DNA from 4 places in the Rhizobium sp. 05L429 genome. Region 2 is predicted to be linked to each of the others. Evidence: predicted binding sites of a transcription regulator. Region 2 holds the regulator's gene; each other region holds the start of a gene.

Region 1 (17,305 bases), on a different contig from region 2:
CCGAACGCATTATCTCCGGCGATCCGCAATTCCGCACCTGGAACCTGGAGGAGGCCGAGGGCGGCCTTTATGCCGGCATCTGGGAGGCGACGCCAGGCAAGTGGCGTATCGTCTATGAGGAATGGGAATATTTCAGCATCCTCTCCGGCCATTCCATCGTGACCGAAGACGGCGGCGAGGCCATTCACCTCAAAGCCGGCGACCGCCTCATCCTCAGACCGGGCTTCAACGGAACCTGGGAAGTGATTGAAACGACTCGCAAGGATTATGTGATCCGCCTCTGACGTCGCGGATCAGCCTTTGTTTTCGCCAGCCCGGAAGCGGCTGGCGAAATCCTTCGAGGCAATCAGGTTCAGCGTGTCGCGCAGGGCCTTTGCCTGTTCTTGGCCCAAGAGATGCTCGAAGCGTTGATGCGCTTCCCGCCAGAGTCGGGTCGCTTCCTGCCATTTGTCGATGCCGGCTTCCGTCAGCCTGGTGCGCTTGACGCGGCGGTCCTTCTCGTCGGGCACGAGTTCCACCAGCCCGTCCCGGATCAGCGGCTTGAGCGTGTGGCCGAGCGCTGAAAGATCCATCACCATGTTTTCGGCCAGAACCTTCAGCGATGAGCCGGAATTCATATGGATCTGCGTCATCAGCGTATATTGCGTGCCTCTGAGGCCGCTCGCATCGATGACGTCATCATAGAGCTGGCCGAGCTGGCGAGTCGCTCTCTTCAGCGCGCTGTTGCTGCAGATCTGCCAGCCCTCGAAGAGCTTCGCCCGTTCATTCATCATCATTCTCCTGCGGCGGATGTCTCTAGCATATTGATGACGCGCCAAACGCCGCTACGTTTATTTTTCGTCGCGCCCCTTGCGTAAATTCGGGTTCGCTCCTCATATGGTGGCATATACCTCTAATTTCCAATCACGAAAGGATGGAACCATGTCTGCCTCCACTCTCGGAACTGCTCTCGTCACCGGCGCCTCTTCGGGCATCGGCGCAACCTATGCCGACCGGCTTGCCAAGCGCGGCTACGATCTTCTGCTCGTCGCCCGTGACGCCAGTCGCCTGAATGCGCTCTCGGAAAAGCTCTCGGCAGAGCAGGGCATCAAGGTGGACGTGCTGCCCGCTGACCTCACCAAGCGCGAGGACGTGCGCAAGGTCGAGCAGCGCCTGCGCGACGACAAGGCCATCACGCTCCTCGTCAACAATGCCGGCATCGGCCCGAAGGGCACGCTGCTCGAAGATGACATCGACTATCTCGAAACCATGATCGAACTGAACGTCGTCGCAGCAAACCGGCTTGCCGTTGCCGCCGCCCAGACTTTCGCCGAACGCGGCAAGGGCGCAGTCATCAACATCGCCTCCGTCGTCGCCTTCATCCCCGAGCGTTTCAACGGCACTTACAGCGCCACCAAGGCTTTCGTGTTGAACCTCACCCATGCGCTGAATGCCGAAGCCGGTCCGAAGGGCGTCAAGATCCAGGCTGTGTTGCCGGGCCTGACCCGCACCGAGATCTTCGAGCGTGTCGGCGGTTCCTTCGACAGCTTCCCACCATCCATGGTGATGGACGTGGCCGACATGGTGGATGCCGCTCTCGCGGGTTTCGATCAGGGCGAGGTGATCACCATCCCTTCGCTGCCTGATATCACCGATTTTGACGCCTATACGGCCGCTCGTCATGGGCTTGGCCCGAACCTTTCTCTCGACAGGCCTGCCGCGCGCTACGGGATTTCCAAGGTCTGATTGCGACATTTTCGAACTGGGCTGCGGCAATCGACCGCAGCCCTGCGGCAATAGGGCCGCACCTCCTTCGCTAGGGCTTTGTTGATGCGCGATTTATTAGGAAAGTCAGTGGCTTCAGTGGCTTATGCACAGCTTTGCATTTCATGTCACCCGTCACAAACTGTCATCAAACTGTAATAATAGACGCCTAGCCGCCTTCCCGTGACGAGGAAATTCAGCGCCCCTGACAGTGGACACCCCCTCCATGGCGCCGAGCCTCGTCGTCCTCTAGTTCCATCAGGGAAGAGTCGCAAATGCTCACCAAGAAACTCCTTTCGGCCTGCCTCGGCGCCGGCCTGGTTGCCGCTCTGGCAGTCTCGGCTTCCGCTGCCGACATTACCGGCGCTGGCTCCACCTTCGTCTACCCGGTTCTTTCGAAGTGGTCGGCAGACTACAACAAGGAAACCGGCGACAAGCTGAATTACCAGTCGATCGGTTCGGGCGGTGGTATCGCCCAGATCAAGGCTGCAACGGTTGACTTCGGCGCTTCTGACGCCCCGCTCAAGCCGGAAGATCTGACGGCTGGCGGCTTTGGCCAGTTTCCGCTCGTTGTCGGCGGCATCGTTCCCGTCATCAACGTCAAGGGCATCAAATCAGGCGAACTGAAGCTCTCGGGCAAGGTTCTCGCCGACATCTACCTCGGCAACGTCACCAAGTGGAACGACAAGGCCATCGCCGATCTGAACCCGGGCCTGAAGCTGCCCGACAGCCAGATCGCCGTCGTTCACCGTTCGGACGGTTCGGGCACCTCTTTCAACTGGACGAACTTCTTCTCCAAGGTAAACCCGGACTGGAAGTCGAAGGTCGGTGAAGGCACTGCCGTCAATTGGCCGGTCGGCATCGGCGGCAAAGGCAACGAAGGCGTTGCTGCTTACGTCACCCGCGTCAAGGACTCGATCGGCTACGTCGAATACGCCTACGCCCTGCAGAACAAGCTGCCCTACGTTCTCATCCAGAACGCTTCCGGCCAGTATCCGAAGCCGAATGCTGAAAGCTTCTCGGCTGCCGCTGCAAGCGCAGAATGGGGCAAGGCTCAGGACTTCTACCTGATCATGACCAACGCTCCGGGCGAAAAGGCCTGGCCGATCACGGCGACCACCTGGGCAATCATGTACAAGGAGCCAAAGGACGCTGCTCGCTCCAAGGCTGCTTTTGCCTTCTTCAAGTGGGCTCTCGAAAAGGGCCAGAAGGAAGCTTCCTCGCTCGACTACGTTCCGCTTCCGGACACGCTCGTGAAGCAGATCGAAGGTTACTGGACGGCCTCCTTCAAGGGCTGATCCTGACGAAACTGCAGTCGGGGCGGAAAGCCAAGCTTTCCGCCCCTGATACCTTTGATACCCCCTCAAAGCAGCAGAGCGTACGGATATGAGCGAAGCATTGGCATCGCTGCCCGCCGACACCGCGGGCGTGAAGCGCCGCGACGGCGCCGCAGGCGATCGTATTTTTTACTGGATAGTTTTGGGCTGTGGCCTGTTCGTTCTCGCCGCCCTGCTGGCCGCGGCGATCTCCATGGCCCTGAGCGGGCTTCTCGCGTTCCGGACCTTCGGCTTCGGCTTCCTGACCGGCACGGAATGGGATCCGGTTGCCGAGAAATTCGCAGGCCTTGTGCCGATCTACGGTACGCTGGTCACCTCGGCGCTCGCCATGATCATCGGCGTTCCCGTCAGCCTCGGTATTGCGGTTTTCATCACCGAAGTTGCGCCGCGCTCCATTCGCGGGCCGATCGGCGGCGCAGTCGAGCTTCTCGCCGGCATCCCCTCGATCATTTACGGCATGTGGGGTCTCTTTACGTTTGCTCCCTTCATGTCGGATTACATCCAGCCGGTTCTGATCGACTGGCTCGGCCCGATCCCGGTGATCGGCGCGCTGTTCTCGGGCGCTCCGCTCGGCATCGGCATGCTGACGTCAGGCATCGTGCTGGCGATCATGATCATCCCTTTCATCTCCTCGGTCATGCGCGACGTCTTCTTGGTCGTCCCTGCGCAGCTCAAGGAATCGGCCTATGCGCTGGGTTCGACCAAGTGGGAAGTGGTGCGTGACATCGTCATCCCGCACACGCGCACTGCTGTCGTCGGCGGCATCTTCCTGGGTCTCGGCCGTGCGCTCGGTGAGACCATGGCGGTGACATTCGTCCTCGGCAACACCCACAATATCGCGGTGTCGCTGATGGAGCCCGGCACTTCGATCGCGGCGACCCTCGCCAACGAGTTTGCCGAGGCTTCGGACGACCTCTACAGGTCGTCGCTCGCAGCCCTCGGCCTCATCCTCTTCGTCGTCACCTTCATCGTTCTGGCCGCCGCCAAGCTCATGCTCGCGCGCATGGCAAAGCAGAGGGGAGAGTAATCGTGGCTACCTATTCGGGTTCCCTCTACCGCCGTCGCCAGATCGGCAGCACGATCGCGCTGACGCTTTGCGGCCTCGCGACCATGCTCGGCCTGTTCTTCCTGGTGTGGATCCTCTGGACGACGCTGATCCACGGCTTGTCCGCGCTCAGCCCCAGCCTTCTTACGGAAATGACGCCGCCGCCCGGCGAAGACGGAGGCGGTCTCGCCAATGCCTTCATGGGCAGCCTGCTGATGGTCGTTCTGGCCGTTATCATCGGCACGCCGATCGGCGTGCTGGCCGGCACCTACCTGTCGGAATTCGCGCGCGGCAAGAAACTCGGCGAGGCCATCCGATTCGTCAACGACATCCTGCTCTCGGCGCCGTCAATCATCATCGGTCTGTTCGTCTATGAAGTGGTCGTCCGCCCGACGTCACGCTTCTCGGGTTTCGCAGGCGGCATCGCGCTCGCCTTCATCTTCCTGCCGGTCGTGGTTCGCACGACCGACGAGATGCTGCGGCTGGTTCCCGATGTCATGCGTGAGGCAGCCCTTTCGCTCGGCATCCCGCGCTGGAAGGTCACGGTCAATGTCCTCTATCGCGCCGCCTCCACGGGCATCCTCACCGGTATCCTGCTCGCCATCGCCCGCATTTCGGGCGAAACCGCGCCGCTCCTCTTCACCGCTCTGAACAACCAGTATTGGAGCTTGAACATGTCCCAGCCGATGGCGAACATTCCGGTCGTCATCTTCCAGTTCGCCATGAGCCCCTATGAGCAATGGCAGAATCTTGCATGGGCCGGTGCCTTCGTGATGACGGCCTTCGTTCTAATCCTGAGCGTCGTATCGCGCTCCGTCCTGAACCGAAAAGGTGGGAAATGATGCTTCAGTCCCCAGACACTTTCGACACCACCAGCACGTCGCGAAAGCCGATGGCCAAAGACAAGATCTCCCTCGAGAAAGTCAATTTCTATTATGGCGATTCTCATGCGATCAAGGATGTGAGCCTGAGCTTCCCGGAACGTCAGGTCTCCGCCCTGATCGGTCCCTCCGGCTGCGGCAAGTCCACGCTGCTGCGCATCCTGAACCGCATCTACATGCTGTATCCGAAGATGCGCGCCAGCGGCTCGATCAAGCTTGACGGGAAGAACATTCTCGACCCGAGCTTCTCGATGAACGAGCTGCGCGCCCGAGTCGGCATGGTGTTCCAAAAGCCGGTGCCGTTCCCGATGTCGATCTATGACAACATTGCCTACGGCATTCGCCACCATGAGCGCCTCAACAAGGCCGACATGGATGTCCGCGTCGAGCAGGCGCTCCGGCAGGCTGCCCTCTGGGATGAGGTCAAGGACAAGCTGAAGGGCAGCGGCCTTGGCCTTTCCGGCGGCCAGCAGCAGCGTCTCTGCATCGCCCGCGGCGTGGCGCTGCGCCCGGAAGTCCTGCTTCTCGATGAGCCGACCTCGGCCCTTGACCCGATCTCGACCGCCAAGGTCGAAGAACTGATCTCGCAGTTGAAGGGCGAGTTCACGATCGTCATCGTCACCCACAACATGCAGCAGGCAAGCCGCATCTCCGACAACACCGCCTTCATGTATCTCGGTGAGCTGATCGAATACGGCCCGACCGCGCAGATCTTCCAGTCGCCGAAGGTCAAGCGCACGGAAGACTACATCACCGGCCGTTACGGCTGATACGACATTCTTTTGCTGAAAAGGACGGCCGGCGTGCGATGAGCATGCCGGCCGTTTTCGGTTCCGGATTTCGGAAAGATGGCTTAGCAGACGAGATCCAGGCGATCGAGGCCGTGGAAGTGGTAGACGTCCTTGACGACGGGCGTCTTCGCAAGCTTGAGCCCCGGCAGGCGTCTGAAAAGGATCGGAAGCACGACATTGAGCTCCAGCCGCGCCAGCGGTGCGCCGATGCAGAAATGGATGCCGGCGCCGAAGGAGAGATTGGGCGCCTCGTTGCGGTCGGGCTTGAAGGTGAGGGGATCGGAAAACTTCGCCGGATCGAGATTGGCGGCGGCGAGGAGCATGCTGACCTTGTCGCCGCGCTTGAACTCTACGCCGTCGATCTCGGCGGGCTCGAGCGCCCAGCGCTGGAAGATGTGGACGGGCGCGCAGATGCGCAGCGTCTCCTCGACCGTCCGCTCGGTGGCGGTCTCGTCGCGGAAGAGATCGGCGGGATCGTAGCCGCTATCCAGAATGATGCGCACCGAATTGCCGATCTGGTGGACCGTCGCCTCATGGCCGGCATTGAGCAGCACGATGGTCGTCGAAACGAGCTCATCTTCCGTCAGGTACTGGCCCTTGTGTTCGGTATGGATCATGTGCGTCAGCAGGTCGTCACGCGGCTCTGCCCGGCGCTCGGTAATGACTGTTTTCACGTAATCGGAAAATTCCCTGGCAGCCTGCTCGGCGGCATCCTCGTCCGCACGGGTGCGGCCGAACATATACATGCGCACATAGGCATGCGACCATTTCAGCAGCTGCGGCCCCATCTCCTCGGGAATGCCGATCATGCGGGCGATCATCGTCACCGGGATGACATCGGCAAAGGCCGAAAGAAGCTCGACTTCGCCCTTGTCGGCAAAGCCGTCGATCAGTCTATTTGCGAGCTCTTCCAGCTCCGGCTTCATCTTCTCGACATGGCGAGACACGAAGGCGCGGTTGACGAGGGTACGCAGCCGCGTGTGTTCCGGCGGCTCCAACTCCAGCAGCGAATAGCGTTCGGCGAGATCGAAGGCGGCGATATGCGGCTCCGGTTCGGGCAGGCCAAGCTCCTCGCGGCTGGCAATATGCAGGATCTGCCGGCCGAAGCGGCGGTCGCGCAGCAGTCCGTTCACATGATCATAGCCGGTGACGAACCACTGCTTCTGCTGTTCCCAATAGAAGGTGGGACAATGGGCATGAAGCGCGGCATAGACCGCGTTCGGATCGCCGTAGAAGGCCGGGTCGCTGCCATCGAGCGACACGCGGCGGGTTGCTGGATCGATCTTGAGGAAGGGCGGTATCATCATGGGCAGAGGCTTAGCGGATTTGCCAAGCCTCGAAAAGATGGTCGCTTGAAGCAGTTCGAGCAAAACTGTGCAGCGGTTTTGCGTCCGGAATTGCGTAAAAACAAAAGGCTAGAGCTTTTCCGTTGCTTGAAGAAGCGGAAATGCTCTAGCCGGCGCGAGAGAGCACACCCATGCGGCGCAGTGCTTCCACCTGATCGTCGACGGTCGGCACGAGTTCGCCTGCATTGGTGTTCGGTTCGCCAGGCGCTGGTGCTGCAGCCTCCTCCTCGCCGAAGACGACCGTGCAGTTGCGGCCGGCAGCCTTCGCCGAATAGAGCGCCCGGTCGGCGGCCGACACCAGCCGGTCGATATTGGCCTCGATCGCCGAGGATAGTGCGATGCCGACGCTGACGGTGGCGGGAACCAGTGCCTCGCCTGTGTTGACCGGCAGGCGGCAGAATTCGGCGCGGATCGATTCCGCCAGCGCTTCTGCTTCGGTCTGGTCTCGGACGGTGACGAAGGCTGCGAATTCCTCGCCGCCCATGCGGCCGAAGATATTGTTCGGGATATATTGGCGGGCGAGGCGGGCAAAGGCGGTCAGGACCGCATCGCCAGACTGATGGCCGAAGCGGTCGTTGACGCGCTTGAAATGGTCGAGGTCGAAGAGGATGACGCCGACCTGATGCTGATCGTCATGCGCTTTCTCTTGGATCTTGCCGAAATAGCCGAGCAGGCCGCGGCGGTTCAGCACGCCCGTCAGCGAATCCGTGAGCGTCAGGAGGCGCAGATGGCGTTCCGATCGCTCCATGATGAGGCGGCAGGTGAGCGCGAAGGCGATGGTGAGCAGGAAGGCGCTGGCCATGGCGGCCGCTCCGCTGAAATTCGTCGCTTCCCCATCCGAAGGCAGAATAAGCGCCATTGCCAGCGCCACGCCGAAGCAGAGGAAGGCCTGCAGCACGAAGATCGCCATCAGCTTGATGCGGGTACGCTCGCGATGGATGTCGCCGGCGGCGACCGCCATGGCAAGCGCAGTGGCGCCAGTCGCAGAGGAGAGATTGTAGAGAATGACGCGGTTGGAATAATCCTCGTTGATCCATGGAAGGAAAACGCCCGCAAGCCAGATTGCCGGCGGCAGCAGCGCCCACCATTCCATCTTCTTGCGGTCGAGCGCCAGGAAGCCGGCGACCCAGGCGCTCTGGCCGAGCAGGGCAATGGCATTGCCGATTTCGATGGAAAGCAGGTCGGGGATTCCGCCGCGGGCCGCAACGAGCGCAAAGCCGATGCCACTGAACAGGAAGCCGAGCGCCCAATAAAGGTAGGCGCCGCTCTTCTGGTTGTGGCGCCAGGCCACGCACAGAACCAGAGCGAGCGTAAGGGCTTCGGAGCACCAGATGGACAGACCTGTAGTGACATTGAACACGGCATCAACCCCTTGAGTGTTGGCCGCATCCTTGCCGAAGAAGCTCGCTGTTTGATTAATGGCACAAATCTGGGACCGGCAATTTCGGCGATATCTGCCGATAAGCTTTCCGCCCGGTAAATACCCGTGAGATCCGTCGAGCCCGGTAAGCCTTCCTTCATCTTGTCACAGAGAAAAACTGTGAGAGGCAAAGGTAAGGCCTCGCCGTTAACAGGCGTTTGGGAGAAACGGAATAGTGAAATGCCAAAGTCATATGCCGCGCACCCTTCTTAACGTTATCCTTATGCGTGTCTTGAAGAGGGGGGCGGGGACACTCTATGTAGGGACAAGGCATTTTTCTTTGATTCCCGGCTTTCGCCGGAAAGACGTTAAAAGGACGCACATGAGAAACCCAGTCGATACCGCTATGGCACTCGTGCCGATGGTTGTGGAACAGACCAATCGCGGTGAACGCTCCTACGACATCTATTCCCGCCTGCTCAAGGAACGCATCATCTTCCTGACAGGCCCTGTCGAGGATCATATGGCGACGCTCGTCTGCGCCCAGCTTCTCTTCCTCGAGGCGGAAAACCCGAAGAAGGAAATCGCGCTCTATATCAATTCGCCGGGCGGCGTCGTCACTGCCGGCATGGCGATCTACGACACCATGCAGTTCATCAAGCCGGCTGTCTCGACGCTTTGCATCGGCCAGGCCGCTTCCATGGGCTCGCTGCTCCTGGCTGCCGGTCACAAGGACATGCGTTTCGCCACGCCGAATTCCCGCATCATGGTTCATCAGCCCTCGGGCGGTTTCCAGGGCCAGGCTTCGGACATCGAACGCCATGCCCGCGACATCATCAAGATGAAGCGCCGCCTCAACGAGGTCTACGTGAAGCACACGGGCCGTACCCTCGAAGAAGTTGAAAAGACCCTCGACCGTGACCATTTCATGGATGCGGACGAGGCCCAGACCTGGGGCGTCATCGACAAGGTTCTGACATCGCGCGTCGAAATGGAAGGCGAGCAGGCCTAGTAATTAATAGGGATGGTGTTTTCGCCGCCACAGTTCTATCCCATTTGTGATTGAACAAGGGGTTTCATCTGGCGGCGGAGACGCTAATAGTAACTATTAATGCTATGTTGAATTTTTATGACATAGCATTCGGCATTCGAAGGGGAATTCGTTGCCGCCGGTACCCGGACATGATTGATTGGGCCCGGTTCGTACCCCCTGAAGCCCTTGTCGGCAGGAACTCCGGGTAGGGAGTGCTGCCAGGGAGCTGATTGAGTGGACCGCGATTTCGCGTTCGAAATGCGGCGTGCTGGAAGGAAAGTGATATGAGCAAGGTCAGCGGCAGCAACGGCGGCGACAGTAAGAACACCCTCTATTGTTCTTTCTGCGGAAAGAGCCAGCATGAAGTCCGGAAGCTTATTGCCGGACCGACCGTGTTCATCTGCGATGAATGCGTCGAATTGTGCATGGACATCATCCGTGAGGAGAACAAGTCCTCGATGGTCAAGTCCCGTGACGGCGTTCCCACGCCCCAGGACATCATCAAGGTTCTCGACGAATATGTCATCGGCCAGCGTCAGGCGAAGAAGATCCTGTCGGTCGCCGTTCACAATCACTACAAGCGTCTCGCGCACGCCTCCAAGAACGGCGATGTCGAACTGGCGAAGTCGAACATCATGCTGGTTGGCCCGACCGGCTGCGGCAAGACCTATCTCGCCCAGACGCTCGCCCGCATCATCGACGTTCCCTTCACGATGGCCGACGCGACCACGCTGACGGAAGCCGGCTATGTCGGCGAAGACGTCGAAAACATCATTCTGAAGCTTCTTCAGGCTGCGGATTACAATGTCGAGCGCGCCCAGCGCGGCATCGTCTACATCGACGAAGTCGACAAGATCTCCCGGAAGTCCGACAACCCGTCCATAACCCGCGACGTGTCGGGTGAGGGCGTGCAGCAGGCGCTTCTGAAGATCATGGAAGGCACGGTTGCTTCCGTACCGCCGCAGGGCGGCCGCAAGCATCCGCAGCAGGAATTCCTGCAGGTCGACACGACGAACATCCTGTTCATCTGCGGCGGCGCCTTCGCTGGTCTCGACAAGATCATTTCGGCCCGTGGCGAGAAGACCTCGATCGGCTTCGGCGCGAGTGTCAAGGCGCAGGACGACCGCCGCGTCGGCGAAGTGCTGCGCGAACTGGAGCCGGAAGATCTGGTCAAGTTCGGCCTCATCCCGGAATTCATCGGCCGTCTGCCGGTCCTGGCAACGCTGGAAGACCTCGATGAGGATGCGCTGATCCAGATCCTGTCCGAGCCGAAAAACGCGCTCATCAAGCAGTATCAACGCTTGTTCGAGATGGAAGACGTAGAGCTGAGCTTCCACGAGGATGCACTGCGCGAAATCGCCCGCAAGGCGATTGTCCGCAAGACCGGCGCCCGCGGCCTGCGTTCGATCATGGAAAAGATCCTGCTCGACACGATGTTCGAATTGCCGGCTCTGGAAGGTGTGCGCGAAGTCGTCATCTCCGAAGAGGTCGCGCGCGGCTCGGCTCGTCCGCTCTATATCTACGCCGACCGCCAGGACGAGAAGGCAAACGTTTCGGCCTGAAGCTCGAATTGAGAACCGTTATTTTAAGGGGCTTGCCTTGTGCAGGCCCCTTTCTATTTGAAAACAGGTGCCGCGCCCTGATAATAGTTGCGGGCAAGGTTGAAAACAGCCGTTGCCGATGTTGCGCAAACGATGACCCTTGGCAATGATGCTGTGATTCCGTAGCGTGTTGCTGGCGTTGTTATTTTAGGCGGATCGGAAATGGTAAGCGTCGCTCCAGTCAGGCGCTTCATTGTGGTGGCGTTCCAGTGTAATAAAGCTGTCACAACCGTGGAACGCGGGCGTTAACGTGGCTTGAAAAGCGTAGTCAGAACCTCCACTTGTAACAACAAGTGAGAGTGCCGGCCGGTTCCCAAGCGGCCGCGCCAAAGAGCCCGGTAACGGGACGATGGAAAGGAATAAAAATGACGAAGAAAACGTCTGTAGCGAGCAGCACCGCCTATCCTGTTCTGCCTCTGCGCGACATCGTGGTTTTCCCCCATATGATCGTGCCGCTGTTCGTCGGGCGGGAAAAGTCTATCCGCGCGCTCGAAGAGGTCATGGGTTCCGACAAGCAGATCATGCTGGTCACCCAGATCAACGCCAGCGACGACGATCCGGACCCGTCGGCGATCCACCGCGTTGGTACGGTCGCGAATGTGCTGCAACTCTTGAAGCTGCCTGACGGCACCGTCAAGGTTTTGGTCGAAGGCCGCGCCCGCGCCGAGATCGACAGCTACACAGGCCGCGAAGATTTCTACGAGGCCCTTGGCCATGTGCTCGAAGAGCCGCATGACGATCCGGTCGAGCTGGAAGCGCTCTCCCGCTCCGTCGTGTCGGAATTCGAGAGCTACGTGAAGCTCAACAAGAAGATTTCGCCCGAGGTTGTCGGTGCGGCCAGCCAGATCGACGACTATTCCAAGCTCGCCGATACGGTCGCCTCGCATCTGTCGATCAAGATCACCGAGAAGCAGGAGATGCTGGAAACCACCAGCGTCAAGGGCCGCCTCGAAAAGGCCCTCGGCTTCATGGAAGGCGAGATCTCGGTCCTGCAGGTCGAAAAGCGCATCCGCTCTCGCGTCAAGCGTCAGATGGAGAAGACCCAGCGCGAATACTATCTGAATGAGCAGATGAAGGCGATCCAGAAGGAACTCGGCGATGGCGAGGAAGGCCGCGACGAGATGAGCGAACTGGAAGAGCGCATCGCCAAGACGAAGCTCTCCAAGGAAGCCCGTGAGAAGGCTGACGCTGAACTGAAGAAGCTGCGCCAGATGAGCCCGATGTCGGCTGAAGCCACCGTCGTGCGCAATTATCTGGACTGGCTGCTCGGTATACCCTGGGGCAAGAAGTCGAAAATCAAGTCCGATCTCAATAATGCCGAGAAGATCCTCGAAGCCGATCACTTCGGTCTCGACAAGGTCAAGGAGCGCATCGTCGAGTATCTGGCGGTTCAGGCTCGCGCTACCAAGATCAAGGGCCCGATCCTGTGCCTCGTCGGCCCTCCGGGTGTCGGCAAGACCTCGCTTGCCCAGTCGATCGCCAAGGCGACCGGCCGCGAGTACATTCGCATGGCTCTCGGCGGCGTTCGTGACGAAGCTGAAATCCGCGGTCACCGCCGTACCTATATCGGCTCGATGCCCGGCAAGGTCATCCAGTCGATGAAGAAGGCGAAGAAGTCGAACCCACTCTTCCTTCTGGATGAGATCGACAAGCTTGGCCAGGACTATCGCGGCGATCCGTCTTCCGCTCTGCTCGAGGTGCTGGACCCGGCTCAGAACTCGACCTTCATGGACCACTACCTGGAAGTCGAATACGACCTGTCTGACGTGATGTTCATCACCACGGCGAATACGCTGAACATTCCGGCTCCGCTGATGGACCGCATGGAAGTCATCCGTATCGCCGGCTACACCGAAGACGAAAAGCGCGAGATCGCCAAGCGACATCTGCTGCCGAAGGCCATCAAGGAACATGCGCTGCAGCCGAACGAATTCTCGGTCAGCGACGATGCCCTGATGGCGATCAGCCAGCAGTACACCCGCGAAGCCGGTGTCCGTAACTTCGAACGCGAACTGATGAAGCTCGCCCGCAAGGCGGTCACCGAGATCATCAAGGGCAAGACGAAGGCGGTTCATGTCACGGCGGCGAACATCGACGACTATCTCGGCGTTCCGCGCTTCCGCCACGGCGAAGCCGAACGCGAAGATCAGGTTGGTGTTGTCACGGGTCTTGCCTGGACGGAAGTCGGCGGCGAACTGCTGACGATCGAAGGCGTCATGATGCCCGGCAAGGGCCGCATGACCGTCACCGGCAACCTGAAGGAAGTGATGAAGGAATCGATCTCGGCAGCGGCATCTTATGTCCGCTCGCGCGCCGTCGATTTCGGCATCGAGCCGCCGCGCTTCGACAAGAGCGACATTCACGTGCACGTGCCGGAAGGCGCGACGCCGAAGGATGGTCCGTCGGCCGGTGTCGCCATGGCAACCGCGATCGTCTCGATCATGACTGGCATTCCGGTCAACAAGGATGTGGCAATGACGGGTGAAATCACCCTGCGCGGTCGCATTCTGCCGATCGGCGGCCTGAAGGAAAAGCTGCTCGCTGCGCTTCGCGGCGGCATCAAGAAGGTGCTGATTCCGGAAGAGAATGCCAAGGATCTGGCCGAGATTCCGGACAATGTGAAGAACAACATGGAGATCATTCCGGTCTCCCGCATGGGCGAAGTGATCAAGCATGCGCTGCTGCGTCGTCCCGAGCCGATCGAGTGGGATGGCACGGTGGAAACGCCCGTCATTGCGACGGTCGAAGGGCTTGATGATGCAGGTGCGACCATAGCTCATTGAGCCTTGGCCGCCACATTTATGCCCAATTGTTACAAATCTTGAAAAAGGCCGGCGGTAACGCCGGCCTTTTTTTGTGAAAACGTCATGTAGGCGCTTGCTTTTCCTTGATTTGCAGGGTTTTTGGGTTCCCGGCGGGCCTGATAAAAGCGATTTCTGCGCCTAGCTTACAGATTGAGTTGTTTCAAACCATAGAGAAAGGGGTGGAAACATGAACAAGAATGAACTCGTGTCCGCAGTAGCCGAAAAGGCTGGACTCACGAAGTCTGACGCAGCATCTGCCGTCGACGCAGTTTTTGATGTTGTGCAGGCTGAACTGAAGAACAAGGGCGACATCCGTCTTGCTGGCTTCGGCAGCTTCACGGTTTCTCATCGCGCTGCCACGAAGGGTCGCAACCCGTCGACCGGCGCCGAAGTCGACATCCCGGCACGCAACGTGCCGAAGTTCACGCCCGGCAAGGGCCTGAAGGACGCCGTCAACGGCTGATACGAGATTGTCCGCTGGCCGTAAACGAGAACGGCCGTGCAGGATTTTGAGGGGGTTCGGCATCGCCGGACCCCTTTTTGTTTTCGCCGCTTGCGGCACTCGGTACTTTGTCTTACGACGACAATGTTCTCAGGGCGGGGTGAAAGTCCCCACCGGCGGTAAGGGCTAAGGCCTGAGCCCGCGAGCGCCTTCTCAAGCCTCGGCTTGGAAAGGGTCAGCAGATCCGGTGTGATTCCGGAGCCGACGGTTAAAGTCCGGATGAAAGAGAATGAGCATGGCCGCGCGCGGGCAGGGATCTGCAGGCGTCTGCGTGCCGTCGCCTCATGCGTCCTGATTTATGTTTGGTCTCCTGCATAATTCCCCAAGTCGGAATCGATTTAGGGGCGAAATTATGCAGCAATTCAAAGTTCGACAGCGTCCTTTGCGCGTCTGAAAAGACGCGCGGCGCTGTAGTCCGGATGGAAGACATGAATCAGAATTCCCTTGCAGTCTCGCATTCCCGCGCCGTTGCCGGTGCAGCCTTCATGGTGCTTGGAGGCGTCGTCTTCTCGCTCCTCAATGTCGTCACCCAGTGGCTCACGATGACGCTTGCCTTCCCGGCGACTTCCGCAGCCTTCTGGCAATACGGCTTCGCCTTTCTTTTTTCGTTGCCCTTCCTGCGCAAGGTCGGTCTTTCCGCCATGCGCACGGACTATCCCTGGCGGCATGTCGTGCGCGTCGTCTTTGCCGCGCTCGGCGTCGAGGCCTGGGTTTCCGGCCTTGCCTCGGTGCCGATCTGGCAGGCGATCGCGCTCGTCATGACCTCGCCCTTCTTCATCATTCTCGGCGCGCGCCTGTTCCTCGGCGAACGGGTCGGACCTGCTCGCTGGATGGCGACGGGAACAGGCTTTGTCGGAGCGATGATCATCCTTCAGCCTTGGTCGGACAGCTTCACCTGGGCGGCACTTCTACCTGTTATCTCGGCCCCGCTTTGGGGCGCCTCCTCGCTCATCACCAAGAGCCTGACCGGCATCGAGAAGCCGGAGACGATCACCGTCTGGCTGCTAGTGCTGCTGACGCCGATCAATGGCGGCCTGGCGCTCGCAGCGGGCTTCGCAGTGCCGACGGGCGCAGCGCTTGCGCTTTTCCTTCTGGCAGGCCTCCTGACGGTCGTGGCGCAATATCTGCTGACCCTTGCCTATGCGAGTGCCGACGCCGCCTATGTGCAGCCCTTCGATGACCTGAAGCTGCCGTTGAACGTGCTCGCGGGTTGGCTTTTCTTCGGCTATGCGCCGGCTGGTTATCTGTGGCTCGGGGCAGCGCTCATTCTCGCCGCGTCGCTCTTCATCATGCGCATCGAGATGCTTCGCGAACGGCAGGCGGCCTGACGCGAACTGTACAAATGTCGCAGGCTGTCATGTGTCTGTCATGGCAGTCCCGCAAAAAACCTCTGTTCGATTTTTTCGGCATTGGGGGATTTTCAATGACATCGTCTTCGCGCAAGGCAGCGATTGCTGCCGTGCTTTTCGCGTCCGTTGCCTTCCCGGCAGCGGCTGAGCCGGTTTTCAACCGCATCGCCTCTTTCCCGGTCGCGACCAACCTGCCGGCCGACAAGGACAAGCTTTCGACCACCTCGGCCGAAATCATCACCGCCTCGCAGGATGGCAACACGCTGATCTACAGCGATAGCCCGCTCGGCGCGATCGGCTTCATCGACATCACAGATGCCAAGGCACCCAAGGCCGGCGGCGCGCTGATGATGGACGGCGAGCCGACCTCGGTCACATCAGCAGCCGGCAAGGCGCTCGTCGCAGTCAACACCAGCGAGAGCAAGCAGAAGCCGTCCGGTCGTCTGGCGATCGTCGATATCGCCAGCAAGAAGATCGACGCGACCTGCGATCTCGGCGGTCAGCCTGATTCGATCGCCCTCAACAAGGACAGGACGCTCGGCACCATTGCCATCGAAAATGAGCGCGACGAAGAGGTCAACGACGGCAAGATCCCGCAGATGCCGGCTGGCGACCTCGTCGTCTTCCAGGTCAAGACCGACGGCACCGTCGATTGCGGCACGATCAAGCATGTCGCCCTGACCGGTCTCACAGGCGTTGCCCCGGAAGATCCGGAGCCGGAATTCGTTGCCTTCAACAGCCAGAACGAAATTGCGCTCACGCTGCAGGAAAACAACGAGATCATCATTCTCGACGGCACGACCGGCACGGTGAAGACACACTTCACCGCCGGCAGCACCGATCTTTCGGGCATCGACACCAAGCGTGACGGCGCCTTGAAGTTCACCGGCGAGAAGAAGGGCGTCCTGCGCGAGCCGGACGCCGTGAAGTGGCTGGACGACAACCGTCTCGTCGTCGCCAACGAAGGCGACTATGAAGGCGGCTCGCGCGGCTTCACCATCTTCGACAAGACCGGCAAGGTTCTCTACGAATCGGGTAGCTCTTTCGAGCGCGCCGTAGCGGCCCTCGGCCATTATCCGGAAAGCCGCTCCTCGTCGAAGGGCGTCGAACCGGAGGGTCTCGAAGCCGCCAAGTTCGGCGATGACAATCTGTTCTTCGTGCTCGCCGAGCGCGCTTCCGTCGTCGGCGTCTACAAGGATACGGGTGCTGATCCGGAACTGCTGCAGATTTTGCCGTCAGGCATTTCCCCGGAAGGCGCGATTGCCATTCCGCAGCGTAACCTGTTTGCCACCGCCAACGAACTCGACCTCGGCAAAGATGGGGGCACGCGTTCGCACGTCATGATCTATGAGCGCGGCGAAGGCGAAAAGGCCTATCCGCACATCGTCTCCGCCGAGAAAGACGGCAACCCGATCGGCTTTGCAGCCCTTTCGGGACTCGCCGCCGTCCCGGGCAAGCCGGGCATGCTCTACGCCGTCAGCGACAGCGTCCTGGGCTCGCAGCCGACGATCTA
Region 2 (4,866 bases):
ATCCATGGCCTTGCCAAGTCCAAGGCCGACCTCGACCAGATTGTCGAGACGAGCCTGCAGCGCGCCGGCCTCTGGAATGAGGTCAAGGATCGCGTGCATGAATCCGGCACCGGCCTTTCCGGCGGTCAGCAGCAGCGTCTGTGCATCGCACGCGCCGTTGCCGTCAGCCCGGAAGTCATCCTGATGGACGAGCCCTGCTCGGCGCTCGACCCGATCGCAACTGCCAAGGTCGAAGAGCTGATCCACGAGCTGCGTGAAAACTACACGATCGTCATCGTGACGCATTCCATGCAGCAGGCCGCTCGCGTATCGCAGCGCACGGCTATGTTCCACCTCGGCAACCTGGTCGAGGAGAACGATACCGACAAGATGTTCACCAACCCGGACGATCCGCGTACCCAGGACTACATCATGGGTCGCTTCGGCTGATTTTGGCGATGTGAAGCCTTCCCGATTTTCGAGGACAAAGCCCCATGGCATCAACACATATTTTCTCTGCTTACGATGACGATCTGAAATTCCTGTCCCGGCGCATTTCCGAGATGGGTGGTCTTGCCGAACAGATGGGCGGCGACGCTGTCCGCGCGCTCGTCAACGGCGATACCGCGCTTGCTCAGAAGGTCATTTCCGACGATGTGATCCTCGATCACGCCGAGCGCGAGATCAACGACAAGGCGATCGTCACGATCGCCCGTCGCCAGCCGATGGCCTCCGACCTTCGCGAGATCATGGGTTCGATCCGCATCGCCGCCGACCTCGAGCGCGTCGGCGATCTCGGCAAGAACACGGCAAAGCGCGTCATCGCGGTGCAGAGCACCGGCGTTCCGCGCAAGCTCGCCCGCGGCCTCGAGCATCTCTCCGAACTGGCGCTCGTCCAGCTCAAGGAAGTGCTCGACGTCTACACCAATCGTTCAGCTGACAAGGCGAATGCGATCCGCGAACGCGACGACGAGATCGACGCGATGTACACTTCGCTGTTCCGCGAACTCCTGACCTACATGATGGAAGATCCGCGCAACATCACGAGCTGCACGCATCTTCTCTTCTGCGCCAAGAACATCGAGCGCATCGGCGACCATGCAACCAACATCGCCGAGACGATCTACTACATGGCAACCGGCGCCCAGCCGGAGGGCGAGCGTCCGAAGGACGACAGCTCCAATACCGTTGGTGCGGTGACGGAGTAATCTGGACCTGCCGATTGCGTGCGCGCCCCGCGCTGGGGCGCGCAAGGGTCGCAGCCAATTCCGAGTTCCTGCATGGTCCCTTGCTTAAATCACCCCCGGTTTAAGGATCATGCATTAGGAGACTGACACGCATGATCCCAAGAGTTGCAGTTGTTGAAGATGAAGAGGCACTCAGCGTGCTTCTCCGCTACAATCTCGAGGCTGAAGGTTTCGAGGTGGATACGATCCTCCGTGGCGACGAGGCCGAAATCCGGCTTCAGGAGCGCACCCCGGACCTGCTCATCCTTGACTGGATGCTGCCGGGCGTTTCCGGCATCGAGCTCTGCCGCCGGCTGCGCATGCGGCCGGAAACCGAGCGTCTGCCGATCATCATGCTGACGGCACGCGGCGAAGAGAGCGAGCGCGTTCGCGGTCTCTCGACCGGCGCGGATGACTATGTCGTCAAGCCCTTCTCCACGCCGGAACTCGTTGCCCGCGTCAAGGCGATGCTGCGACGCGCCCGTCCGGAGGTTCTCTCCACCGTTTTGAAGTGTGGTGATATCGAGCTCGATCGCGAAACCCATCGCGTCCATCGCAAGAGCCGCGAAGTCCGCCTCGGCCCGACCGAATTCCGCCTCTTGGAATTCCTGATGTCGTCGCCGGGCAGGGTCTTCTCCCGCTCGCAGCTTCTCGATGGCGTCTGGGGTCACGATATCTACGTGGATGAACGCACCGTCGACGTCCATGTCGGCCGCCTGCGCAAGGCGCTGAATTTCTCCAACATGCAGGATGTCATCCGCACCGTCCGCGGCGCGGGATATTCCATGGAAGCCTGATCCGAGTGATCGGAGGTCACGAACGGGTCGTCTGGGTAACCGGGCGGCCCGTTTGTTTGTTCGGGTGGGCTTTTTAAGAGTAGACGTTGGCTTGCTGACGCCTTGACCGACATGCCCCTTGCATCGCGAGGGCTCAAGCGATGACGGGGACATCTGCTATGCGCCGATTGCGAACATTCTCTGAGCCTTGAGCATCGACTGATTTGGGGCCGGAAGGGGACTGTCGGCTTGCTGGCGCTAGCCAATCGAAGCCGTCACCAAGATGAGCGTGAGCTCTGCTATGGAACTTCAGCATAGCGGATGATGCTCTGATTTTGTACGTTGGCGACTAGTTCATCAGAACGAGACAAAAATCGGCGGAGCAAAGGTGAGGAATTTGAATCGTTGTATCCTAAGGTGAGATCAATTGTCGGAGGCACACCCTCAAGTGCTCTGGCAACGACATTTGGCGTCAGCATATTTTGCGCATAAAGCGGAATAAGCGTTATTCCACCTGTAGACACGACGAGCGACATTGCTGATGGTAGGCCTTCACCTTCGTACTCTGCCTTGAGTGTGATCCCAACGTTCGACGCGTACTCCTGGATCACGGATTGCAAGACCGGAGAAATTCTAGCCGAACTGACGTAAGTTTCGCGGGCAAGATCCTGTGGCCGGATCTTTTTCTGCGACGTCAAGCGATGGTCAGCCGGCAGCACGGCGATCAGTGGCTCCTTGGCTAAAAACTTGAACGACACACCAACACTCTGCGTCTCGGGGCGAAGGAAAGCGACGTCCAGCTTGCCTCGCATCAGTGCCAGAGCAAGGTCCGGGGAAGACTGACTGGACAATATGATTTCAACCTCCGGCGCTTCCTCACGAATAATGCGCAGTGCATGGGGTAGCCACACGACCTCTTGCCCTGCGAGAAAACCGATAGTGAACGACTGCTTTTGCGGCTGCTCTGCCCGCCGGGCCCCTTCCGCAGCCGCCTCGACTTGCAACAACGCCAGCCGCGCGTGATCAAGAAACACTTTACCGGCGGCGGTGAGCGTCACGCCGCGCGGCTGCCGTTCCAGCAGTTTTACACRGACTTCGGTTTCCAGATCGCGAATTTGCCTGCTGAGTGAGGGCTGGGAAGTGTGTAGCCGCCGCTCGGCTGCGGTCAGTAAGCTTCCCTCTTCCGCAACAGCAATAAAATAGCGCAAATGCCTGAGTTCCATCGCGTCCCCGCTATGCCTTTAAGGCATAGCTCGAACGTACAAGGTATTTGTCCTTGATAAAAGGGGGATTTAATTAACGCCGCAATCTAGGGACATAGTCGAATGCTTCATCGGAAGTATTTCGCAGTCAACTGTGTCCAGTCAGAGAAGGAAAGCTAAATGTCTAAAAGCCTACCTGTCGTGACCCGCAATTATCGGCGCTGACCTACATTATGTGAGACTGACCAATTCTTGTGTCGGATCATGTGCCTGGGCCTCGAAAGATGAGGCATGCGTGGCAATCTTGCGTCGGCTATTGCAATAGCGCGTGGATGGATGGCTTTATTTAGTGATTTATTATCTTCCAATGAATGTTTAACAGCGCAGATGGAGCGACGCGATGCCTACAATCACGACCACGGACGGCGTAAACATCTTCTACAAGGACTGGGGCTCGGGCCAACCGATCGTTTTCAGCCACGGCTGGCCGCTGACAGCGGACGACTGGGACGCCCAGATGACATACTTCCTTCATCAGGGGTATCGGGTGATCGCCCACGACCGGCGCGGCCACGGCCGGTCCGACCAGCCCGGCACCGGCAACGATATGGACCACTGGGTTGCCGACCTCGCGGCCCTGACCGAGCACCTCAACCTGCGCGACGCGATCCATATCGGGCACTCGACAGGTGGCGGTGAGGTGGCTCGCTATGTGGCTCGCCATCAGGAGCGCGTCGCGAAGGCGGTGCTGGTCGCTTCGCTGACACCGAACATGTACCGGAGCGCGGAAAATCCGTCCGGTCAACCGCCGGAGTGGTTCGAAGCGATCCGGGCAGGCATGCTGGGCAACCGGGCGGAGTTCTACCGTTTCGTCCCTGAGAATCCGTTCTACGGCTACAACCTCGATGGGGCCAAGCCTTCGGAGGCAATCATTGCGAACTGGTGGCGCCAGGGCATGGCCGGTGGTGCCCTGGCTCACTACGCGACTGTCGACTCTTGGCTGGAAGATTATACCGAAGACCTCAAGAAGATCACCGTGCCGGTGCTGGTAATGCATGGCGAGGCCGATCAAGTCGTCCCCTTCGCAAGTTCCGTGCCGCGTGCGGTCAACTTGCTTAAGAACGGATCGCTGAAGACCTATCCGGGCTACCCCCATGGCATGCTGACCACGCATGCGGATGTCCTCAACCCCGACCTGCTCTCGTTCATCAGGTCTTGACGACATCGACGGGACGTTCTGTCACCCGGCAGTGCCGGGTGACACCTGTTGGTGCCTGGTACGGGGAGCGTTCCCGGAGGGTGCTTCCGACAGTGGCAATTTGCTTTGCTTGGTGAGAAGCGAAAGATGCGACTTGTCGCGCTTAAATCTTTCGTTGCGGTGGCCGGTTACTCCACCGGCCGAAATGGCTCGGCATCTCGGCTTCGACATCTGGAAATAAGAGCGGGGGATGTCCGTCGATTTAATGTCAGGAGCACCGCCAGCTTCCGAAGTGCTCAATATAGGCTCGTTTTTCGGCTTCCGGCCTTTAGGTAATTTCAGGCTGGCGTTGCTGTCGTCTTTGAACTTTATGGCGCTCAGCTCGATGGCGGTTTTGGGACGCTGACGATTGTGTCTGAACGGCTGAAATGATGGCGCGAAGCTGCCCCTGAGAAAACTCTTTGGTATGTCCGCTTAGAGCCAAC
Region 3 (4,472 bases), on a different contig from region 2:
GCTGGAGCGCGCGCTCGGCGCAGGCATACATATTGGTGCCGCCGCCGGCATGCTGGCCGGCAACCGCATTGAGAAGCCCCTGCTGCTCCATCGCATCGCCCGAGCCCGAAAAGATATTGCGGACATTGGCATCGAAGGGAATGACGAAGATGCGGTCAGCAGGTGACCACTGCACCAGCACCTTGCTGGCCTCTTCCGGCGTGAACAGGAAACGCATCGCCTCCTGCAGACTCTTCTCGCCGTCTCCCTGCATCGAGCCGGAGAAGTCGAGGCAGAGCGCCGTCAGCGACGGCTTGCGAAGTGCGGCCTGATAAAGCGTGAGTGCCTGGCGGATCACCGTTGGTTCCGGCATGCGGATAGCTGTCACCAGTCTCGTGGGATCGAAGTTCCAGCTCGGCTCCGGCTGCGCAGTCACACTGCCGAGCGGCAGGCGGCGGCCGGTTTCGGCGATCTTCTTCTGGACATAGGGCGAACGCAAATAGGCAAGCAGATCCTTGAAGAAGGTCTGTACCTCGGCGCCGCGGCCATGATCGACGAAACCGATCGGTGAATCCGCCATCGCCACGCCATCGGCGGGATAGATGGCGTAAAGCGGCTCCTTGCCCATGCCTGACAGTTTGTCGTTGGTTTCCTTGATGACCGCCTCGTAGTTCCACATGGCATCGTAGATCGTGCCCTTGCCAGCGGAATCCGTATAGAGGTCGGCGAGCCAGCCCGAAGAGCCGGAGGAGCGCGCAACGCCGGCAAGCAGGCTTCGAACGGTGTCCTGGACCGTCTTGTCGTCGAGATCGCCGGGCTCGATCACCGGCTTGTTGCCGAGCGCGCTTGAGAGCATGGCGAGATAGGCGCTGGCTCCTGAATTCGACTGAGTGGCTGATGTCATCAGAAACTTCAGCGAGCCGCTATCCACCGCTGCCAAGATATCCTTCACGAAGACATCCTTTCCGATCCAGCCGAGCTGTTCGGCCTTCGACTTGCGCACACCGAGGATGACGGGCGTCTGCGCCACCGACGTCAGGTCCTTGACCCTGCGCCTTGTGTCGAACATGTCGACCCAGACGCTGGAAGCGGGCCAGACGGCGTCCTGCTCAACGCCCTGATCGCTTTGCAGCGCGAGGCCGATATCGAGCGTGCCCTCATATTTGAAGGAGCAGGTCGCGTGCTTCTCCTTGCAGAATTCCTCGACGATCGGCTGGAGGACGGTGTTTTCCKACCCGGAAACGATCGAAAAGTCAGGGCCGCTGCTGAAAGCATCGCAGCCGGCCAGCGCCGCCAGACCAGACAGCGCCAGTGCGGAGACGAGTGATCGGATCATGTTTTTGCCGGTCACGCCTGTGTCATCGCCTTCTTGAGGTCGATCGTCAGTTGTTCCATATGCTGCTCGGCCTCAGCGCGCTTCTTACGGCCCTCCTCCTGGACGCGCAGCACGCCGGTTACAGTGTCGATCAGATCCTGATTGGCCTTGGCAAGCGTCTCCATATCAACGATGCCGCGCTGCGACTGCTGCTCGATGGCGATCGCCTGATCCTTCATCATTTCGGAGGCCTGGCGGATCATGTCATTGGTGGCGTCGGTGACCGTCTTCTGCAGATCGAGGGCCGATTTCTGCCTGCTAAGCCCGAGCAGAATGACCATCTTCTGCTTCCAGGCCGGAACCGTCAGTGCCGAGGTGGCCTGAAGGTTCTCGATCAGCGTCTCGTCGCCAGCCTGGACGATGCGGATCTGCGGAAGCTGCTGGATGCCGAGCTGACGAGCCTGCTGCAGATAGAAGATGCGTTTCTCCAGTCGGTCGAGCGCCTGGACGCTGTCCTGATAGGTCTGCGCTTCCAGCATGCCGTCGCCGGGCGCCGACGTCGCGGCATCGGCTGCGCTCTTCAGTTTCGGCAACTCGATCGCACGGAAATGGTCAGCGAAATTCTTGCCGGCCTGCACATAGGCGTCGAGCCGGATGATCGACTGTTTCGTCTCCTCATGCAGATCGTCGAGCAAGGCGATATMACGGCGCAGCGTATCCTTGTGGCGGTCGAGTTCCAGCCCGATACGGTCGATCTGACCCGCGACATCCTCGAACTCTTCCTTGAAGCGTTCGAGGCGTGCCTGGGCAGAGAGGAACATGCGGCTGAGGAAACCCTTCTCCTTCAACGACGCAGGATCGAGGCTCTTCGATTTCAGGATGATGTCGGTTAGAAGCTTGCCGACCTCACCGAGATCCTTGTTGCGCACCTCGCGCAGGATCCTGTCGGAATAGTCGCTCACAGACTGCTGCGCCCGGTCTCCGAAGACGGAGATTCCGGCGCGGTCAGTGATACTGATATTATCGGTGATGCGGGCTATTTCGGAGGGATCGGCGGCAATCGCCGGCAGAGAGGCATTCTGCATAGTCGCGAGATCGGTATCGGCCATTCGGGTCGTCTTTCTCGGCTTGTGGCGCAATTGGTCTTACGAATTGCAAACCCATTGTCGTAGCAAATGGGCCATCCACGCTGCAGGGTCGGAAAAGGCAGACTTCCACACGTACCGGCCCGCGATGACTCATCTCGGGACGACAGTTTAGCTGCACTAGAAATACGCTTTTATGACAGTTGGTTAAGGAGCGACAAAACCCGCCTTACTGGCAGGTCGGCGCGGCCTTCTTGTCGAGAAGTTCGAGATTGGCGAGCTTGCCGGTCAGCACGAAATCGCCGTAGTCCATCGTCAGGTCGCGCGTGATGCCGTTCTCATAGAGCTTGAACGACATGCGGTAGACCGGCAGAGTGTCCGATTTGGCATTCTCGTTGAAATAAGAGATCGTCACCGGCCAGAAGGCGGTCTTGGAGAACTGGCCGGCATTGCCGGCATCGGCCTCATCGGTGGCCGGGGTTTCCTGCTTGCCGACGATGGTCGTGGTGACCAGTGATTTGTCGCCGTCATCAGAGCCATCGAAAACGCGAGCTTCGAAGAAGCGCTTGCCGTCTTTGGCGTTCTGGATGACATCGAGCATATGCTCGGTCGGGAACCGGCTTTCGGCGAGCTGCAGCTCGCGGCTAGCCGGCTGCGTCAGGTCGACCTTCACGCCTTCCGGCTTATCCTCGGCCGCGCCGTTGACTTCCTTGTCGAGCTGGTCGTCGGTGAAGGACTTCGTGTCGAAGGTGAACTTGCCGTCCTTCAGGCTCTCGAAGGTCTTGGTCTGCTGGTCGCTGACGCGCACGCTATCGCCCGTGTCGATCTGGGTGACGAAGCGGAAATTCGTGGTGAAGCCTTCGCAATAATTGCCGTCGAACTCATAGACCATACGGCCGTACATGGAGGAGATGCCGGAGCGTTCCGAGGCGTCCTTCAGTTCCAGGTCGTAAACCGCGCGGTGAGCAACGAGCCCGGTCGCGATCACAGCGCTCGTCGCCGGCGCGGCCGCGGAGACATTGGCGGAAACGCTTGCGAGGAGAAGAGCGGCAAGTGACGATCGGAACATTCATTAACTCCTGTTGGACTCGTCCGCGATGTTATAAGAACCGTTTCGGCCAAATCGAGGCGGCCAAGTCGAGGCTCGAAACTGTCACATTAAAGATTCTAGTCTTGATGCATAATTTTTGAAGAATTGACAACAAAAGCGGAGACGAAAATGTCCGATCAAATCGCCGCGCGTCTGTCGGAAATGGGGATAACCCTTCCCGAAGCTGCCGCACCTGCTGCCAACTACGTCCCTTATGTCATCAGCGGCAATCTTCTCACCATTTCCGGCCAGTTGCCTCTCGAGTCCGGCAAAGTCGCCGTTACCGGCCACCTCGGCAAGAATGTCGACGTCGCCACCGGTCAGCGCGCCGCTGAACTTTGCGCCATCAACATTCTCGCACAGGCAAAGGCGGCACTCGGCGGCGATCTCGGCCGCATTCGCCGGGTCATCAAGCTTAACGGCTTTGTTGCATCGGTACCCGAATTCGTCGAGCAGCACCTTGTCATCAACGGCGCTTCGAACCTGATCGCCGGCGTGCTCGGCGAAGCCGGCAAACATGCCCGCGCCGCGGTCGGCATGGCTGCCCTGCCGCTCAATGCCGCAGTCGAAATCGATGCTATCATGGAAATCGCATAATGACGAATGCCRACTGGATCAAAGAGCTGCCGGTCGCGCATCGCGGCTATCATGACCTCAACAACGCCGTCTGGGAAAACACGCTCTCGGCCTTTTCGCGCGCCGTCGAAGCGGGCTTTGCCATCGAATGCGACCTGCATTACGCCTCGGATGCCGTGCCGGTCATCTTCCATGATGAAGATCTGGAACGTCTCTGCAACCTCAAGGGCGATGTGCGCGAACGGACCTCCCAGGAACTCGGGCTGTTTGCTGTCGGCGGCACGAAGGACAAGGTGCCGACGCTGAAGCAGCTTCTTCACCTCGTTAAGGGCAAAGTACCGCTGGTGCTGGAGCTCAAGGGCCGCGAAGCCGACGACGAGGGCTTTGCCGAGGCCGTTCTCGATGTGCTCGAGGGCTATGAAGGCAA
Region 4 (3,355 bases), on a different contig from region 2:
CGGCCATCTTCATTTCCTCGTTGATCGTCTCGGCGCCACAATCCAGCGCGCCCCTGAAAATATAGGGGAAGCAGAGGACGTTATTGACTTGGTTCGGGAAGTCCGACCGGCCGGTGCAGATCATCGCATCGGGCCGCGCGGCGCGGGCGAGATCCGGCATGATCTCCGGCGTCGGGTTGGCYAGCGCCATGATCAGCGGCTTGTCGGCCATCTGCGCAAGCAGTTCCGGCTTCAGCACGCCGGCAGCGGACAGGCCGAGGAAGACATCGGCGCCACCTATATTGTCGGCGAGCGTGCGGGTGTCGCTCTTCTGGGCGTAGATTGCCTTCCACTCGTCCATCAGCTCGACGCGGCCTTCATAGACGAGGCCTTCGAGATCGTGGACCCAGATGTTTTCGCGCTTGGCGCCGAGCGTCACGAGCAGGTTAAGACAGGCAAGTGCCGCCGCACCGGCACCGGAGGCGACGATCTTGACCTCGTCGATCTTCTTACCGGCGAGTTCCAGCCCGTTGAGGATCGCGGCGGCAACGATGATCGCGGTGCCATGCTGGTCGTCGTGGAAGACCGGGATCTTCATCTTCTCGCGCAGCTGCTTCTCGATCTGGAAGCATTCCGGTGCCTTGATGTCCTCGAGGTTGATGCCGCCGAAGGTCGGCTCCAGCGAAGCGACGGTGGAAACCATCTGCTCGACACTTGCAGCATCCACTTCGATATCGAAGACGTCGATGCCGGCGAATTTCTTGAAGAGAACGGCTTTGCCTTCCATGACCGGCTTGGAGGCAAGCGGGCCGATATTGCCGAGACCGAGAACGGCAGTACCGTTCGAAATCACGGCGACGAGGTTGGCGCGGGACGTGTAGTCGGCCGCCTGTTCCGGATTGTCACGAATGGCGAGACAGGGAGCGGCAACTCCGGGAGAATAGGCGAGCGCCAGGTCGCGCTGGTTGCCGAGCGGCTTGGTCGCCTGGATTTCCAGCTTGCCGGGGCGCGGATAGCGGTGGAAGAAAAGCGCCTGTTCGTCGAGGCTGCCGCCCGTCAGATTCGTTTCCGTCTTGGCTTTTTCCTGGGATTTTTCCTGGTGATCCATCGCCGCTTCCAATCGTCCTTCAAAGTCTTTTGAAGACTCCTCCATACATCAATCGACCGGCCTGGACAGTACGGAAATGGCCGCAGGGGAACTTTTTGACCCGGACGGTAAAGGGGAGCTGACATTAGAGCCTTCCCTGATCGGATTGCGGCACTTCACCAGGGACGCTCTGACCGGTGGATTGATCGGCTTCGCAGGGCTTTCCTGCGTTTTGTCATCTTCCTGATACACGAGTCTGATTTTGGAAGGCTAGACGAAGAACGATGGGACACGAGCGGAAAGGCTTGTGATAGACATGATGGAACCCCGGCGCTTCCGCACCCTCTTCATTTCCGATGTGCATCTCGGCTCCAAGGCTGCGAAGGCAGATTTTCTGCTGGATTTCCTTAGGTATCACGAGGCTGACACGATCTACCTCGTCGGCGATATCATCGATGGCTGGCGCCTGAAGCGCAGCTGGTACTGGCCGCAGGTCTGCAACGACGTGGTCCAGAAGCTCTTGCGCAAGGCGCGCAAGGGTACGCGCGTCGTTTATATCCCCGGCAATCACGACGAATTCCTGCGCGCCTTTCCGGGCACACATTTTGGCGGCATCGAAGTCGTCGACCGCATCATCCATGACGGCGCCGACGGCAAGAAGTACCTCGTCCTGCATGGCGACGAATTCGACGTCGTTGTGCGCAACGCCCGACTGCTCGCCTATCTCGGCGACTGGGCCTATGACACGGCGATCCGCATCAATATCGTGCTTGCCGCGATCCGCCGCCGTCTCGGCATGCCCTACTGGTCGTTTTCGGCCTGGGCCAAGCTGCAGGTGAAACATGCCGTCAATTTCATCGGCGAGTTCCAGCGCGTGGTTGCCGAGGAAGCCCGCAAGAGCGGCGCCGACGGCGTCATCTGTGGCCATATCCATCACGCCGTGATCGAGGATATGGAAGGCATCKGCTATATCAACACCGGCGACTGGGTCGAAAGCTGCACGGCAATCGTCGAGCATGAAGACGGCACTTTCGAACTCATCACCTGGCGCGCGCTGACCAGCAACGTGCCGGCACTGACCTCCATCGAATTGCTTGAAGAGGGTGATTTCGCCCCGCAGGCCGCCTGAATATTGCGCGCGTACCGTGCCGGCGGGCTTTCTGCCGGTACACCCAGGAATTTAGCCCGTTGCCGCTTGGCGACGGGCCCTATTTATTTTTTAAATCGTTTTGGTTTATTTTTTTTAATCGTTTCGATTGGGCTATTTCTCGCCATAGTCGTGCTTGATTGGATGTGTTAGGCAACGCACAGTTTCCTTCAGGTCCATCATGATTCCCGCACAAAATCCCTCGACGGGTGAGGGAGCGCCGCCGCGCTTCCGGCTGCTCAGCGCGCTTTGCTACAGCGCGCCGCTGCTGGTCAACGGTATCGTCCTGCCCTTCTTCCCCGTCTGMCTTTCGACCCACCAGTTCAACGATCATCAGATCGGCACCATCCTGGCCGTGCCGATGATCGTGCGCGTTCTCGTCGCGCCGATCGTGGCTGTCTTTGCGGACCGCATGCCGGAGCGCGCACATGTGCTCTTATGGTCGGGGGCGCTATCGCTGCTGACGGCGGTGGCGCTCTACTGGACGTCGAGCTTCTGGTCGGTGCTGATCGTCTTTGCGCTGCAGGGTGCCACTTTCGCGCCCTATGTGCCAGTCGTCGAATCCATCGTGATATCAGGCGTGCGCCGCTGGGGGCTGGATTATGGCTCGATGCGCGTCTGGGGTTCCATCGCCTTCATCGTTTCGACGATGCTCGGCGGCGAACTGGTCGGCCGCTGGGGTGGCGGCATGGTGTTGCCAATCATGATCTTCGGCTTCATTTTGACCATCGCCATGGCGATCTTCTGTCCACGCATCGGACCGACACGGCGACGCGGCCAGCCGATCAACCTTCCGGCGACGACAGGCAGCGGGCTGAGGGAACCGCATCTGCTCCTGCTGCTGCTCGGCGTTTCGATCCAGCAGGCGAGCCACGCGCTGCTCAACGCCTTTTCCTCGATCTACTGGCACCATCTCGGCTTCTCGGGAACAGAGGTCGGCATTCTCTGGAGTGCCGGCGTTGCCTCGGAAGTGACGGTCTTCTTCCTCTCCCGACGCCTCAACCGCCGCTTCAATGCCTGGACGCTGATCCGCTTCGGCTGTGCGGTCAGCGTCTGCCGTTGGGTGTTCTTTCCGACGGAGACGAGTTTTCTCGGCTTCTTCACGCTGCAGTGCCTGCACGGTTTCACCTATGCCTTCGTGC

Evidence for each region. The regulator PhoB, encoded in region 2, activates phosphate uptake and scavenging genes when phosphate is short. The targets are predictions, from matches to a motif close to TGTCATNNANCTGTCAT.
Region 1: pstS (phosphate ABC transporter substrate-binding protein PstS) is a predicted target of PhoB. The motif match lies at 1,887-1,903, and genes of this name have one in related genera.
Region 3: AC1DNW_RS19760 (toxic anion resistance protein) is a predicted target of PhoB. The motif match lies at 2,565-2,581, and genes of this name have one in related genera.
Region 4: AC1DNW_RS29250 (UDP-2,3-diacylglucosamine diphosphatase) is a predicted target of PhoB. The motif match lies at 1,300-1,316, and genes of this name have one in related genera.

Annotation. Positions count from the first base shown of each region.
Region 1 covers NZ_JBFTNV010000002.1:46,750-64,054, reverse strand. Annotated here, with positions in the region: gene AC1DNW_RS02000 (cupin domain-containing protein) at 1-284, shown strand, start outside; gene AC1DNW_RS01995 (MarR family winged helix-turn-helix transcriptional regulator) at 294-776, opposite strand; gene AC1DNW_RS01990 (SDR family NAD(P)-dependent oxidoreductase) at 922-1,725, shown strand; gene pstS (phosphate ABC transporter substrate-binding protein PstS) at 2,019-3,041, shown strand; gene pstC (phosphate ABC transporter permease subunit PstC) at 3,130-4,107, shown strand; gene pstA (phosphate ABC transporter permease PstA) at 4,110-4,967, shown strand; gene pstB (phosphate ABC transporter ATP-binding protein PstB) at 5,018-5,776, shown strand; gene AC1DNW_RS01965 (cytochrome P450) at 5,860-7,104, opposite strand; gene AC1DNW_RS01960 (GGDEF domain-containing protein) at 7,250-8,503, opposite strand; gene clpP (ATP-dependent Clp endopeptidase proteolytic subunit ClpP) at 8,886-9,515, shown strand; gene clpX (ATP-dependent Clp protease ATP-binding subunit ClpX) at 9,821-11,098, shown strand; gene lon (endopeptidase La) at 11,503-13,920, shown strand; gene hupB (DNA-binding protein HupB) at 14,129-14,404, shown strand; FMN riboswitch at 14,526-14,678, shown strand; gene AC1DNW_RS01935 (DMT family transporter) at 14,863-15,771, shown strand; gene AC1DNW_RS01930 (esterase-like activity of phytase family protein) at 15,867-17,305, shown strand, end outside.
Region 2 covers NZ_JBFTNV010000021.1:10,403-15,268, forward strand. Annotated here, with positions in the region: gene pstB (phosphate ABC transporter ATP-binding protein PstB) at 1-429, shown strand, start outside; gene phoU (phosphate signaling complex protein PhoU) at 474-1,187, shown strand; gene phoB (phosphate regulon transcriptional regulator PhoB) at 1,319-2,002, shown strand; gene AC1DNW_RS21225 (LysR family transcriptional regulator) at 2,281-3,204, opposite strand; gene AC1DNW_RS21230 (alpha/beta fold hydrolase) at 3,584-4,402, shown strand; gene AC1DNW_RS21235 (hypothetical protein) at 4,632-4,787, shown strand.
Region 3 covers NZ_JBFTNV010000018.1:92,795-97,266, reverse strand. Annotated here, with positions in the region: gene AC1DNW_RS19765 (VWA domain-containing protein) at 1-1,315, opposite strand, end outside; gene AC1DNW_RS19760 (toxic anion resistance protein) at 1,327-2,403, opposite strand; gene AC1DNW_RS19755 (cell envelope integrity EipB family protein) at 2,609-3,448, opposite strand; gene AC1DNW_RS19750 (RidA family protein) at 3,599-4,066, shown strand; gene AC1DNW_RS19745 (glycerophosphodiester phosphodiesterase) at 4,066-4,472, shown strand, end outside.
Region 4 covers NZ_JBFTNV010000037.1:6,221-9,575, forward strand. Annotated here, with positions in the region: gene AC1DNW_RS29245 (NADP-dependent malic enzyme) at 1-1,087, opposite strand, end outside; gene AC1DNW_RS29250 (UDP-2,3-diacylglucosamine diphosphatase) at 1,383-2,195, shown strand; gene AC1DNW_RS29255 (MFS transporter) at 2,395-3,355, shown strand, end outside.